DNA from 3 places in the Bradyrhizobium sp. 26S5 genome. Region 1 is predicted to be linked to each of the others. Evidence: predicted binding sites of a transcription regulator. Region 1 holds the regulator's gene; each other region holds the start of a gene.
The links. The regulator HrcA, encoded in region 1, represses chaperone genes, less so after heat shock. The targets are predictions, from matches to a motif close to GTTAGCACTCNCNNNNNGNGAGTGCTAAC.

Region 1 (4,164 bases):
CGGCGGTGCCGCGTGGCGGCCAAACCAGGGTTCCGTCGGCGCGGGCCTCGACCTCCTCGAGGTGATCATCGGGCCACGCCACGCACAGGGCGGAGACGAAATGCGCACTTCGCCGGTCCGGCGCGGTGGCGCCGCGCTCCTGCAGCAAACGTTCGATCCGCGTCATCGCCGCCATGAAATCCTTGCCTTCGCCGGCCCAGCGCGCCGAATAGATCCCGGGTGCGCCGTCGAGCGCGTCGACCACGAGGCCGGAATCGTCCGCGAAAGCCGGCAGTCCGGTCGCTTTCGCCGCGGCGATCGCCTTGATCGCCGCATTGGCGCGAAAACTGTCGCCGGTCTCCTCGGGCTCGGCGAGGCCGAGCTCGCCGGCCGACACCGCCTCCACGCCATGCGGCGCCAGCAGTTCCCGCATCTCGGCGAGCTTGCCGGGATTATGGGTGGCGATGACGAGCCTTCCGGTGATTCGGCGATGCATGACCAATCTGACTACGCCACCGCGATCTTTTGCAAGTCGACCAGACGCGCGACACCTTTGCGCGCCAGCGCCATCAGCGCCAGAAACTCGTCCTGCGAGAACGGCGTCTTCTCGGCGGTGCCCTGCACCTCGATGATGCGGCCGTCGCCGGTCATGACGAAATTGGCGTCGGTGTCGGCCTCGGAGTCCTCGGCATAGTCGAGGTCGAGGACCGGCGTGCCCTGGTAGATGCCGCAGGAGATCGCCGCCACATTGTCGCGCAACACGTTGGTCTTCAGCATGTTGCGGGCCTTCATCCAGTTGATGCAGTCGGCCAGCGCCACCCAGGCACCGGTGATCGAGGCGGTGCGGGTGCCGCCATCGGCCTGGATGACGTCGCAATCGACCGTGATCTGGCGCTCGCCGAGCGCCTCCAGATCGACGGCCGCGCGCAGCGAACGGCCGATCAGCCGCTGGATCTCGACCGTGCGGCCGCCCTGCTTGCCGGCGGAGGCCTCACGGCGGGTGCGTTCCAGGGTGGCGCGCGGCAGCATGCCGTATTCGGCGGTCACCCAGCCGCGGCCCTGGCCCTTCAGCCAGGGCGGCAGCCGCTCTTCCAGCGTGGCGGTCACCAGCACATGGGTGTCGCCGAACTTCACCATGCAGGAACCCTCGGCATATTTGACGACGCCGCGTTCCAGCGACACGGGACGCAGTTCATCGGGCGCACGGCGGCTTGGCCGCATGAAATCCTCCAAAAATCCGAGATATATGGCTGGGCGTGCTTGTAGGAGGGGGAACGGGCAGCGGCAAGGGTTTTCGGCCCTGGGTTGGCCAGGTACCGGGGGCTGAATGCATGCTTGTCACCGGCCTCTCGGAGCGACAGATTAGGCAGCAATTGTGAGGGACTGGAGTGTGACTCATCACGATCCGATTGGCCTGATCGCACCGCATGCGGGGCTCGCCCAGCTCAACGAGCGTTCGCGCGACATTTTTCGTCAAATCGTCGAAAGCTACCTTGCGACCGGCGAGCCGGTCGGCTCGCGCAACATCTCGCGCCTGATCGCATTACCGTTGTCGCCGGCCTCGGTCCGCAATGTGATGTCGGACCTCGAGCAGCTCGGGCTGATCTATGCGCCGCACACCTCGGCGGGCCGGCTGCCGACCGAACTTGGCTTGCGTTTCTTCGTCGACGCCCTGATGCAGGTCGGCGACCTCACCGAGGCCGAGCGTCAATCGATCCAGACCCAGCTGGCCGCCGTCGGCCGTGCGCAATCCGTCGAGGCGGCGCTTGGCGAGGCGCTGACGCAGCTGTCGGGGCTGACCCGTGCCGCCGCGGTGGTGCTGACGCAAAAGTCGAATGCGCGGCTGAAGCACATCGAATTCGTGCGGCTGGAGCCGGAGAAGGCGCTGGTCGTGCTGGTCGGCGAAGACGGCCAGGTCGAAAACCGGGTGCTGGCGCTGCCGCCGGGCGTTCCATCGTCGGCGCTGACCGAAGCGACCAATTTCCTCAATGCGCGGATCCGTGGCCGGACGCTGGCCGAAGCGCGGCTCGAGCTCGAGACGGCATTGACGCAAAACCGCGCCGAGCTCGATCAGCTCACGCAAAAGGTCGTCGCGGCCGGCATCGCGAGCTGGTCCGGCGGCGCGAACGAGGACCGCCAGCTGATCGTGCGCGGCCACGCTAATCTGCTCGAGGATCTGCATGCGCTCGACGACCTCGAGCGCATCAAGTCGCTGTTCGACGATCTCGAGACCAAGCGCGGCGTGATCGATCTGCTCGGCCGCGCCGAACGCGGCGAGGGCGTGCGGATTTTCATCGGTTCGGAGAACAAGCTGTTCTCGCTGTCGGGTTCCTCCACCATCATCGCGCCATACGGCGACGCCCAGGGCCGGATCGTCGGCGTGCTCGGCGTGATCGGACCGACGCGGCTGAACTATGCGCGGGTAATCCCGACGGTGGATTATGCCGCGCGCATCGTCAGCAAGATGCTGGGCGGCTGATCGGAGCGAAATTCGGTTTCATTTGACGGGTTTCTTGACGCGAAGTGGAGGTGCGCTGGCCCTAACCGGTATGTTGCGCTTGATTTTCGCCGCTCAAAGCACGATATCCCGGGCAGCAATCCCCAAGATTTGAACCGACGCGAGTTTTCGAGAAGGCAAGCCATGACCGATCCGAACCGGGCCAATGACAACACCGAGAATTCGGCGCCGACGGGTGAACCCGTGGTCTCGAAGCCCTACATCATGCCTGACGATCCCGAGGTGGGATCGGCTGAGGCGCTGACCAAGGAACTCGCCGAGGCGCGCGACCGGACGCTGCGCACGCTGGCCGAGATGGAGAACCTCCGTCAGCGCACCCGCCGCGAGGTTGCCGACGCCAAGACCTATGGCATCACCGGCTTTGCCCGCGACGTGCTCGACATCGCCGACAATCTGCAGCGCGCGCTCGACGCCGTGCCGGCCGAGACCAAGGAAGCCGCCGATCCCGGCCTGAAGGCGCTGCTCGAAGGCGTCGAGCTGACCGAGCGCTCGCTGCTCAACACGCTGGAAAAGAACGGTGTCAAGAAGTTCGACCCGATCGGCGAGAAGTTCGATCCGAACTTCCAGCAGGCGATGTTCGAGGTGCCTGATCCGTCAGTGCCGTCGGGCACCGTGGTGCAGGTCGTGCAAGCCGGCTACATGATCGGCGAGCGCATCCTGCGTCCGGCGCTGGTCGGCGTCTCCAAGGGCGGCGCCAAGGCCGCCCCAAGCGCCGACATCACCGCCTGATCCAATGTCTTACGCGATATCCGACGACTGGATGCGCTTGACGCCGGCCTTGTCCATATCGGCCCAGGCCTTGGCCAATGATCCCTGGGTGTCGATGCCGCGGCAGGCATCCTCCACCACATAGGTTTCGAAGTCGGCCTTGCGCGCATCGAGCGCGGTCCAGGCCACGCAGAAATCGGTGGCGAGCCCGGCGACGAACACGCGATTGATCTTGCGCGCCGTCAGATAGGCGCCAAGCCCGGTGGTGGTCTTGCCGTCGGCTTCGGTGAAGGCGGAGTAGCTGTCGACGTCCTTGTGAAAACCCTTGCGGATGATCAGCTCCGCCTGCGGAATCGCAAGTTCCTTCGACAGCGCGGCGCCGTCGGTGCCTTGGACGCAGTGGTCGGGCCACAGCACCTGCTTGCCATAGGCGAGGTCGATGGTCTCGAACGGTTTCTTGCCGGCATGGACCGAGGCAAAGGAGACGTGACCGGGCGTGTGCCAGTCCTGCGTCATCACCACATTGGCAAAGCTCTTGGCGATCTTGTTGATCACCGGCACCACCTGCTCGCCGTCCTTCACCGCGAGGCTGCCGCCGGGCAGGAAGCAGTTCTGCACGTCGATCACGAGCAGCGCGGAGCCGTCGTCGGGCTTGATTGCGGCGGCCCAGAGATTCCTGGGAACCAGCGTCGCGAGCGCCATCGTGCCAAAGATCGTGCCAAGGCCTGCAACAATCCGTCGTCGATCGAACATCGCGCCCTCCTCGCTTTGTGTGATTATCGCGCGAGGAGGCTAGTTCCGTTCGTGGAGCTGCGAAAGCCCGATTTTTCGGAGGGCTTTGCGAAAGGGATCAGCCGCGCGGCTGGATGCCGTCGCGCACCGCGCGGAAGCGCGGGAAGGCCTTCTCCCAATCGGTGCGCGGCGAGCTGCCGATGATGCGCATCGAGGTTTGCGCGCCG
Region 2 (4,164 bases), 3.5 Mb from region 1:
CATGGCCTGGCTGCTGGGGCGTACGCTCGGCGTCGGCGGCGCGGTCGGGCTCTCGACCGCCGCCAATATCTTCCTCGGCATGGTGGAAGCGCCGCTCTTCATCCGCCCCTATCTGGCGCAACTCAGCCGCAGCGAATTGTTTCTGGTGATGACCGGCGGCATGGCCGGGATCGCCGGCACCGTGCTGGTGCTGTATGCGACGCTGCTCGCACCGCTGATCCCGGATGCGGCCGCGCACTTCGTCATCGCTTCGGTGCTGGGCGCGCCGGCCGCAATTTTAGTCAGCCTGATCATGGTGCCGGAAACGTCTAACAGACACACCGGCGGATCGCTCGATGATCCCGATGTTCAGGTGTCATCGACGATGGACGCCATCGTGAAGGGCACCGCCGCCGGTCTCGAGCTCCTGATGAACATCATCGCGATGCTGCTGGTGCTGGTCGCGCTGGTCTATCTCGCGAACGCGATCATCGGCCTGCTGCCCGAGATCGGCGGCGCGAAGATTTCGCTGCAACGCTTGCTCGGTTACGTCATGGCGCCGGTGTGCTGGCTGATGGGCCTGCCGTGGCCGCAGGCGATCACGGCAGGAAGCCTGATGGGCACCAAGACCGTGCTGAACGAGCTGATCGCCTATGTCGACCTGTCGAAGCTCGGTCCCGACGCGCTCGATCCGCGCTCGCGGCTGATCATGCTCTACGCGATGTGCGGTTTCGCCAACTTCGCGAGCCTCGGCATCATGATCGGCGGCCTCGGCATCATGGCACCCGAGCGGCGCGACGAGATCAACGCGCTCGGGCTGAAGTCGATCGTCTCGGGCACGCTGACGACGTGCCTGATGGGGGCGATTGTCGGGATGATGACACAGCCGTAGCCCGGATGAAGCGAAGCGCAATCCGGGGCCATGCTGATCGTTTGCGCGAATCCCGGATTTCGCTTCGCTCCATCCGGGCTACAAGACCGATGGCCGCCACTTACAAAATCGTCATGCCCGGGCACAGCCGTCCGAAGGACGGCGTCGCTTCCGCTCGCCTATGACCCGGGCATCCATCGCTCGTGAAAGACTCTTGCGAAGCAGGATGGATGGCCGGGTCAAGCCCGGCCATGACAGCGCGAGGCCTACGCCTTCAACTCCACCGTCTTGAATTCGGCCGGCAGGATCACCTCCAGCAGTTCGACGTCGTCTGAGTAATCCAGGATCATGTGCCGGATGCGCGGCGGCTGGGTCCAGGCGCTGCCCTGCTGCATCAGCGTCTCGCCCTCGCCTTCCATGTAGGTTTTCACCCAGCCCTTGAGCACATAGACCATCTGGAAGTCGACGTCGTGGAAGTGCAGCTTCGACACCTCGTCGGGATTGCACGGCCCCTGCAGCCGGATGACGTGCGCCTGGGCGAGGCCATGCGAGGCGGCGGCGATGCCGAGGTCGCGGTACTTGGCGTAGGTGCGCAGCCCATCGGCCTTGAAGTCCTCTTCGCGGTGATGGCTGATGGCGACGCGCTGCTTCGGCCGTGCCTTGCTCGCCGCCTTTGTTGCAGTCTTTGTCGCGGTCTTGGGCGCGCTCTTCTTCGCCGCCGGGACGCGGCCCTTGGACTTGATGGTCTTGCGTGCGGACGACTTGGTGCCGGCTCCGAGCCCCGTCCATTTCTTCTTTACCGCGGTCTTGGCTGCGGATCGTGATGCCGTCTTCTTGGCCATTGTTCGCCTCCCGTCTTTTTCTGACGGTGAGAGGCTAACACAAGTCGCGCGGCGCTGGTGGGCAAAGGCGCAAGCTGCGCCCTGCCCGCAAGCTCCAAGTCCAAGGCCTATGTCAATGCAGCCGGAACACGCCGTCGACGGCGCGCAATTCGGCCGGCTTGACCAGCTTGGAATGCGCCACCGTCACCGAGAACAGCGGGCCCTCGAGCTTCGCCTGCCAGAAGGCGAGGAAATCCTGCAGCACCGGAAATCTCGGAAACAGGTCGTAGTTCTGCCAGACATAGGTTTGCAGCAACGAGCGATGATCCGGCATCCGATAGAGGATTTGCGCCGTCGTCAGCCCGTACCCCAGCAACTGCTTCCGGAAATCGTCGGAAGCAACCCCACCAACTCGCGAGACCATGCCAACCTCCTGTGACGGAGCGCATTCACCTGGCGGCCGGATCCCAGCCGGACCACCGGCAATGGATGCGCTCACATGAGAGAAATGTGACGCACGCGACTAACCAATCTCAAGCCCAAATGTTTAATAGGTTGTTGAAATTTCTTGCGTTGGCAGCAGCTTACCGCATCTGCTAATAGCCTCGGCGACCCCGCGGGCCGGCATTAAGGATGCCGAAATGATCGTGGCAGCCGTCATTCGCGAGTGCCAATTTTTCTGCTAGAGGCACTTGCCCGCCGCCCAGGCTTGGCCTATCTCCTGCGAAGCTGGCTTGGCACTCGCCGGGCTGGACTGCTAACACTCCAAAAATCTACAGCATCCACAAAAGTTTAGGAGGACTGCATGAAATTCCGTCCGCTTCACGACCGCGTCGTGGTCAAGCGTATCGACGCCGAAGAGAAGACTGCTGGCGGCATCATCATTCCGGACAGTGCCAAGGAAAAGCCCTCCCAGGGCGAAATCATCGCCGTTGGCCCGGGTGGCCGCGACGAGGCTGGCAAGCTGATCCCGATCGACATCAAGGTCGGCGACCGCGTCCTGTTCGGCAAGTGGTCCGGCACCGAGGTCAAGATCGACGGTGAAGACCTGCTGATCATGAAGGAAAGCGACATCATGGGCGTCCTCGACGTCCCCGCTTCCAAGAAGAAGGCGGCCTAAGCGCCTCCTCTCTCCCCAAGATTCCTCCAGGGTAAAACCATTCCAAGGAAAAATTCAGATGGCAGCTAAAGAAGTCAAATTCGGCGTTGATGCGCGTGACAAGATGCTTCGCGGCGTCGACATCCTCGCCAACGCCGTCAAGGTGACGCTCGGCCCCAAGGGCCGCAACGTCGTGCTCGAGAAGTCGTTCGGCGCTCCCCGCATCACCAAGGACGGCGTCACCGTCGCCAAGGAGATCGAGCTCGAGGACAAGTTCGAGAACATGGGCGCCCAGATGGTGCGCGAAGTCGCCTCCAAGTCCGCTGACGCGGCCGGCGACGGCACCACCACCGCAACCGTGCTCGCGGCTGCGATCGTTCGTGAAGGCGCCAAGTCGGTTGCCGCCGGCATGAACCCGATGGACCTGAAGCGCGGCATCGACCTGGCTGTGGAAGCCGTTGTCGCCGACCTCGTCAAGAACTCCAAGAAGGTCACCTCCAACGAGGAGATCGCTCAGGTCGGCACCATCTCGGCCAACGGCGATGCCGAAATCGGCAAGTTCCTCTCCGACGCCATGAAGAAGGTCGGCAACGAGGGCGTGATCACGGTCGAGGAAGCCAAGTCGCTCGAGACCGAGCTCGACGTCGTCGAGGGCATGCAGTTCGATCGCGGCTACATCTCGCCCTACTTCGTCACCAACGCCGACAAGATGCGCGTTGAGATGGACGACGCCTACATCCTCATCAACGAGAAGAAGCTCTCCTCGCTGAACGAGCTGCTGCCGCTGCTCGAGGCCGTGGTGCAGACCGGCAAGCCGCTGATCATCGTCGCTGAAGACGTCGAAGGCGAAGCCCTCGCCACCCTCGTCGTCAACCGCCTGCGCGGCGGCCTGAAGGTCGCGGCCGTCAAGGCTCCGGGCTTCGGCGATCGCCGTAAGGCCATGCTGCAGGACATCGCGATCCTGACCGGCGGCCAGGCCATCTCGGAAGACCTCGGCATCAAGCTCGAGAACGTCACGCTCGCCATGCTCGGTCGCGCCAAGAAGGTGATGATCGACAAGGAGAACACCACGATCGTCAACGGCGCCGGCAAGAAGGCTGACATCGACGCCCGCGTTGCCCAGATCAAGGCGCAGATCGAGGAGACCACCTCGGACTACGACCGTGAGAAGCTGCAGGAGCGTCTCGCCAAGCTCGCAGGCGGCGTCGCGGTGATCCGCGTCGGCGGCGCGACCGAGGTCGAGGTGAAGGAGCGCAAGGATCGCGTTGATGACGCGATGCATGCGACCCGCGCGGCTGTCGAGGAAGGCATCGTCCCGGGCGGCGGCGTCGCCCTGCTCCGTGCTTCCGAGCAGCTCAAGGGCCTGCGCACCAAGAACGACGACCAGAAGACCG
Region 3 (4,164 bases), 1.9 Mb from region 1:
GTTCTCGAGGATCTTGCCGACCACGATCGAGCCCTCGACGCCGGCATTCTCCGAGATCTGGCGGACCGGAGCTTCCAGCGCCTTGAGCACGATGTTGATGCCGGCCTGGACGTCGGCATTGGCGTTGGTGAGACGGCCGACCGCCTTCTTGGCGCGCAGCAGCGCGACGCCGCCGCCGGGCACGATGCCTTCCTGCACCGCGGCGCGGGTCGCGTTCAGCGCGTCCTCGACACGGTCCTTCTTCTCCTTGACCTCGATCTCGGTCGCACCGCCGACCTTGATCACCGCAACGCCGCCGGCGAGCTTGGCAAGGCGCTCCTGCAGCTTCTCTCGGTCGTAGTCCGAGGTGGTCTCCTCGATCTGCGCCTTGATCTGGCCGACGCGGGCGTCGATGTCCTTCTTCTTGCCGGCGCCCTTGACGATCGTGGTGTTCTCCTTGTCGATCACGATCTTGCCGGCGCGGCCGAGCATGTTCACCGTGACGTTTTCGAGCTTCATGCCGAGGTCATCGGAGATCAACTGACCGCCGGTCAGGATCGCGATGTCCTCCAGCATCGCCTTGCGGCGATCGCCGAAGCCCGGCGCCTTGACGGCAGCGACCTTGAGCCCGCCGCGCAGGCGGTTGACCACCAGCGTCGCCAGCGCCTCGCCCTCGACGTCTTCGGCGAGGATCAGGAGCGGACGGCCCGACTGCACCACGGCTTCCAGCACCGGCAGCATCGACTGCAGACCGGTCAGCTTCTTCTCGTGCAGCAGGATGTAGGCATCCTCGAGCTCGGCGGTCATCTTCTCGGCGTTGGTGATGAAGTAGGGCGAGAGATAGCCGCGATCGAACTTCATGCCCTCGACGATGTCGACCTCGGTATCGAGCGACTTGTTCTCCTCGACGGTGATCACGCCCTCATTGCCGACCTTCTGCATCGCCTGCGCGATCATCTTGCCGATCGCGGCGTCGCCATTGGCCGAGATGGTGCCGACCTGGGCGACTTCGGAGGAGGAGGCGACCGGCTTGGCACGCTTCTCGATGTCCTTGATCACGGCGGCGACCGCGGTGTCGATGCCGCGCTTCAGGTCCATCGGGTTCATGCCGGCGGCGACCGACTTGGCGCCCTCGCGGACGATGGCCTGCGCCAGCACGGTTGCGGTGGTGGTGCCGTCACCGGCGGTGTCGTTGGTCTTGGAAGCGACCTCGCGCAGCATCTGCGCGCCCATGTTCTCGAACTTGTCGTCGAGCTCGATATCCTTGGCGACGGTGACGCCGTCCTTGGTGATGCGGGGCGCGCCGAAGCTTTTCTCGATGACGACGTTGCGGCCCTTCGGGCCGAGCGTCACCTTCACGGCGTTGGCGAGCACGTCGACGCCGCGCAGCATGCGCTCGCGGGCGTCTCCGGCGAATTTTACGTCCTTGGCAGCCATTGTTTTCAACTCCTGGAAAGCCGTCATCCCTTGCATAACGGCTTTGCCGTTATTGCTCGATGAGCGGGCCTTGGCCTGCGTCTCGAAGGATGAGTTTGTGGATGTTCACCCTTCGAGACGGCAGCTTCGCTGCCTCCTCAGGGTGACGGAAAAAGAGGTGGGCTTAAGCCAGCACGCCCATGATGTCGGACTCCTTCATGATCAGGAGCTCCTGGTTGTCGAGCTTGACCTCGGTGCCCGACCATTTGCCGAACAGCACGCGGTCGCCGACCTTGAGGTCGATCGGGATCAGCTTGCCGGCCTCGTCGCGGCCACCCGGGCCGACGGCGACGATCTCGCCCTGGGACGGCTTTTCCTTGGCCGAGTCCGGAATGATGATGCCACCCTTGGACTTCTCCTCGGCATCGATACGCTTGACCACGACGCGGTCATGCAGTGGGCGGAAGGTGGATTTAGCCATGACTTTCCCTCTTGGAGGCTCGGTTTCAGGTCCGGTTCATCGAGACCGGCGTTGAATGCCGGCCCGGTCGGCGCCAGGCAGGACGCCCGGCGCATTTAGCAATCGTGGTGCGAGAGTGCCAATTGCGGGCCGGGAAATATGGCTTGGCGGGTTTTCTGTCAAGCAAAGTGGTTAAGGCCTTGGTGAGGCCAATATAGGATGGTGGACCGGAAACCAAATCGTAGCGATGACGTAATTTTGTCAGACGTCGTTGCTCCGCCTTAAGTTTTACGCTTGGCTGCAGGACGGGTGCGGCCGGGACATAGTCGGGGGATGCATATGATCAGGTCACTCAACGCGCGATTGGTCGCACGATTCGCGGCTGTCTCGGCGCTGACGGCACTCTTGGGGGCGTGCAGCAGCTTCAGCCTGCCGTCGTTGTCGTCGAACCCCGAGCCGGCGCCCTCCGAACCCGGGGTGGCCCCGGAAATGCCTGCGTCGATCCGCCCCGATGAGATCGTCGGCCGCTGGGGTCTCGCCTCGTTCCAGAATCCCGCCGACCGCGCCCGCACCGAGGCCGCGGCGCGCGGCCAGTGCAAGCAGCCTTACGTGATCGGCGCCGGCCAGAACGGCGGCGTCATCATGCATCTGGCCGACCAGGCCACCCCGCAGGAACTGCGGCTGAAGGGTTCCCCCGGCGGCAAGAACTATATCGGCCCGCCAGGACCTGTGCCCGGCGAACAGGACCGCGAGATCATCTCGTTCGACGGCCGGGTCTTGATCACCCGCTTCGTCGACAAGGACGCCGCCACCCGCTACGGCAACATGGTCTACGTCCGCTGCGCGCCACGGGCGTAACGGCGGGGCATCCGTTTTATCTCCGGCTAGCGCCACATCGGCAGTCCGCCTCTCCCCTTGTGGGAGAGGCCGGATTGCATCGCCAGATGCAATCCGGGTGAGGGGTCTCTCTCCGCGAATCCAACTCTGTCATTTGAACTCGTGGAGACAGACCCCTCATCCGGCGCCATAGCCGATGCGAAGCATCGGCGTTCTACGAGACGGCGGCCGGAAGGCCACCTATGCCACCTTCTCCCACAAGGGGAGAAGGGAAGGTTGTCGTCATTGCGAGGAGCGAGGCGACGAAGCAATCCATGCCGCCGCGATAGATTGCTTTGAGTCGCGAGCCCCCAATCAGCACTTGCCTATGGGATTACGCCCTTAGACAAATGGCCCCGACGATATCCACGTCGGGGCCATTCGAGATCATCGGCCACGGGTACATCCGCCGGACCATCCGATCATAAGCGTCGCTGATCACGGTACTTGGTCAGGGCTGGATGTGGCAATCGCTCCATCGAGGTAATCACATTCCGTGCGAAAGCGGCTCGCGGCCAGCTCGCGCTTGCGCCAACCAGAACGCGGCCGGATGCATCAGTTTGTCTTTGCAATCCGATACGTGCCCTTCTTGTGGCCAATGACCTGACCGATGCCTTCGAAATTGCTCTTAAGAGGCTCGATGGAAATGATGAGTTCGGCTTGGAGCCCTTCGAATTTGCCGGTCCCGCCGGTTATGTTGCACTTGTTGGGTTGCCCCGGCAGGAAATCGCATTGTTCGAATGTTTGATCGCCGTCCTTGTCGACGTAAGTACAGAACCCGCGGACTTCGACGGTCTTCGCCGATGTATCTCTGAGCCGACTAAACTGGCATCGTCCACCCATGTTATTGAGCACCGGGTTTCCCGCGTCGTTCATTGCTGCCATCGCTTGGTTCAGCAGGTCAAACTCTCTACCGCCGCCGATCGGCATCGGCTTTGGTGGCGGGATTGGTGTCGCAGTAAATGTCACCGAGACGGGCCCTTCCGGTGGCATGCTCTGAGCCTGGGCGTTGCCAGCCGTGAGAACAGCAGCAATCGAGGACAACGCGACAAGTACGTGAGTAATTGACATTGTTCCCTCCCATAATGGCGTTTGAGAACTAATTGCGTCGAGCGATAACTTGATTGGCAAACGAACCGCTTGCAGTAAATTGCAGGCGCTCCTGTTCGTGGAGCACGCAGCGGAACGTACAACCCTGCATTGCTCCATACAAGTTGACGAATTCGACCAATTGACGCAGATGGGTCAGCGTCGTTGACGAAGAGCCTCACTCAACCGCACTGGGATGATGCGTGATGTTTCGCGGACTGAGGCGCCAGCAGTATCACACGCAATGCTGCATTTTGAGATAAGCAATGGCCCGACGATGTTGCACGTCGAGGCCATTCGGAATCAGGTCGGGCACTTCCGCCGCGCCTTCAGGTTTCTTTGAA

Region 2: a site for HrcA is predicted at 2,405-2,433, ahead of groES (co-chaperone GroES). Genes of this name have one in related genera too.
Region 3: a site for HrcA is predicted at 1,971-1,999, ahead of V5279_RS37070 (co-chaperone GroES). Genes of this name have one in related genera too.

The regions. Positions count from the first base shown of each region.
Region 1 is NZ_CP145948.1:54,337-58,500, forward strand. Features, by position in the region: gene rdgB (RdgB/HAM1 family non-canonical purine NTP pyrophosphatase) at 1-475, opposite strand, end outside; gene rph (ribonuclease PH) at 487-1,200, opposite strand; gene hrcA (heat-inducible transcriptional repressor HrcA) at 1,370-2,458, shown strand; gene grpE (nucleotide exchange factor GrpE) at 2,621-3,226, shown strand; gene pncA (bifunctional nicotinamidase/pyrazinamidase) at 3,236-3,958, opposite strand; gene V5279_RS00270 (hypothetical protein) at 4,056-4,164, opposite strand, start outside.
Region 2 is NZ_CP145948.1:6,193,511-6,197,674, forward strand. Features, by position in the region: gene V5279_RS29180 (NupC/NupG family nucleoside CNT transporter) at 1-871, shown strand, start outside; gene V5279_RS29185 (cupin domain-containing protein) at 1,117-1,692, opposite strand; gene V5279_RS29190 (usg protein) at 1,805-2,095, opposite strand; gene groES (co-chaperone GroES) at 2,477-2,791, shown strand; gene groL (chaperonin GroEL) at 2,850-4,164, shown strand, end outside.
Region 3 is NZ_CP145948.1:7,857,478-7,861,641, reverse strand. Features, by position in the region: gene groL (chaperonin GroEL) at 1-1,416, opposite strand, end outside; gene V5279_RS37070 (co-chaperone GroES) at 1,580-1,876, opposite strand; gene V5279_RS37065 (hypothetical protein) at 2,195-2,713, shown strand; gene V5279_RS37060 (hypothetical protein) at 3,287-3,802, opposite strand.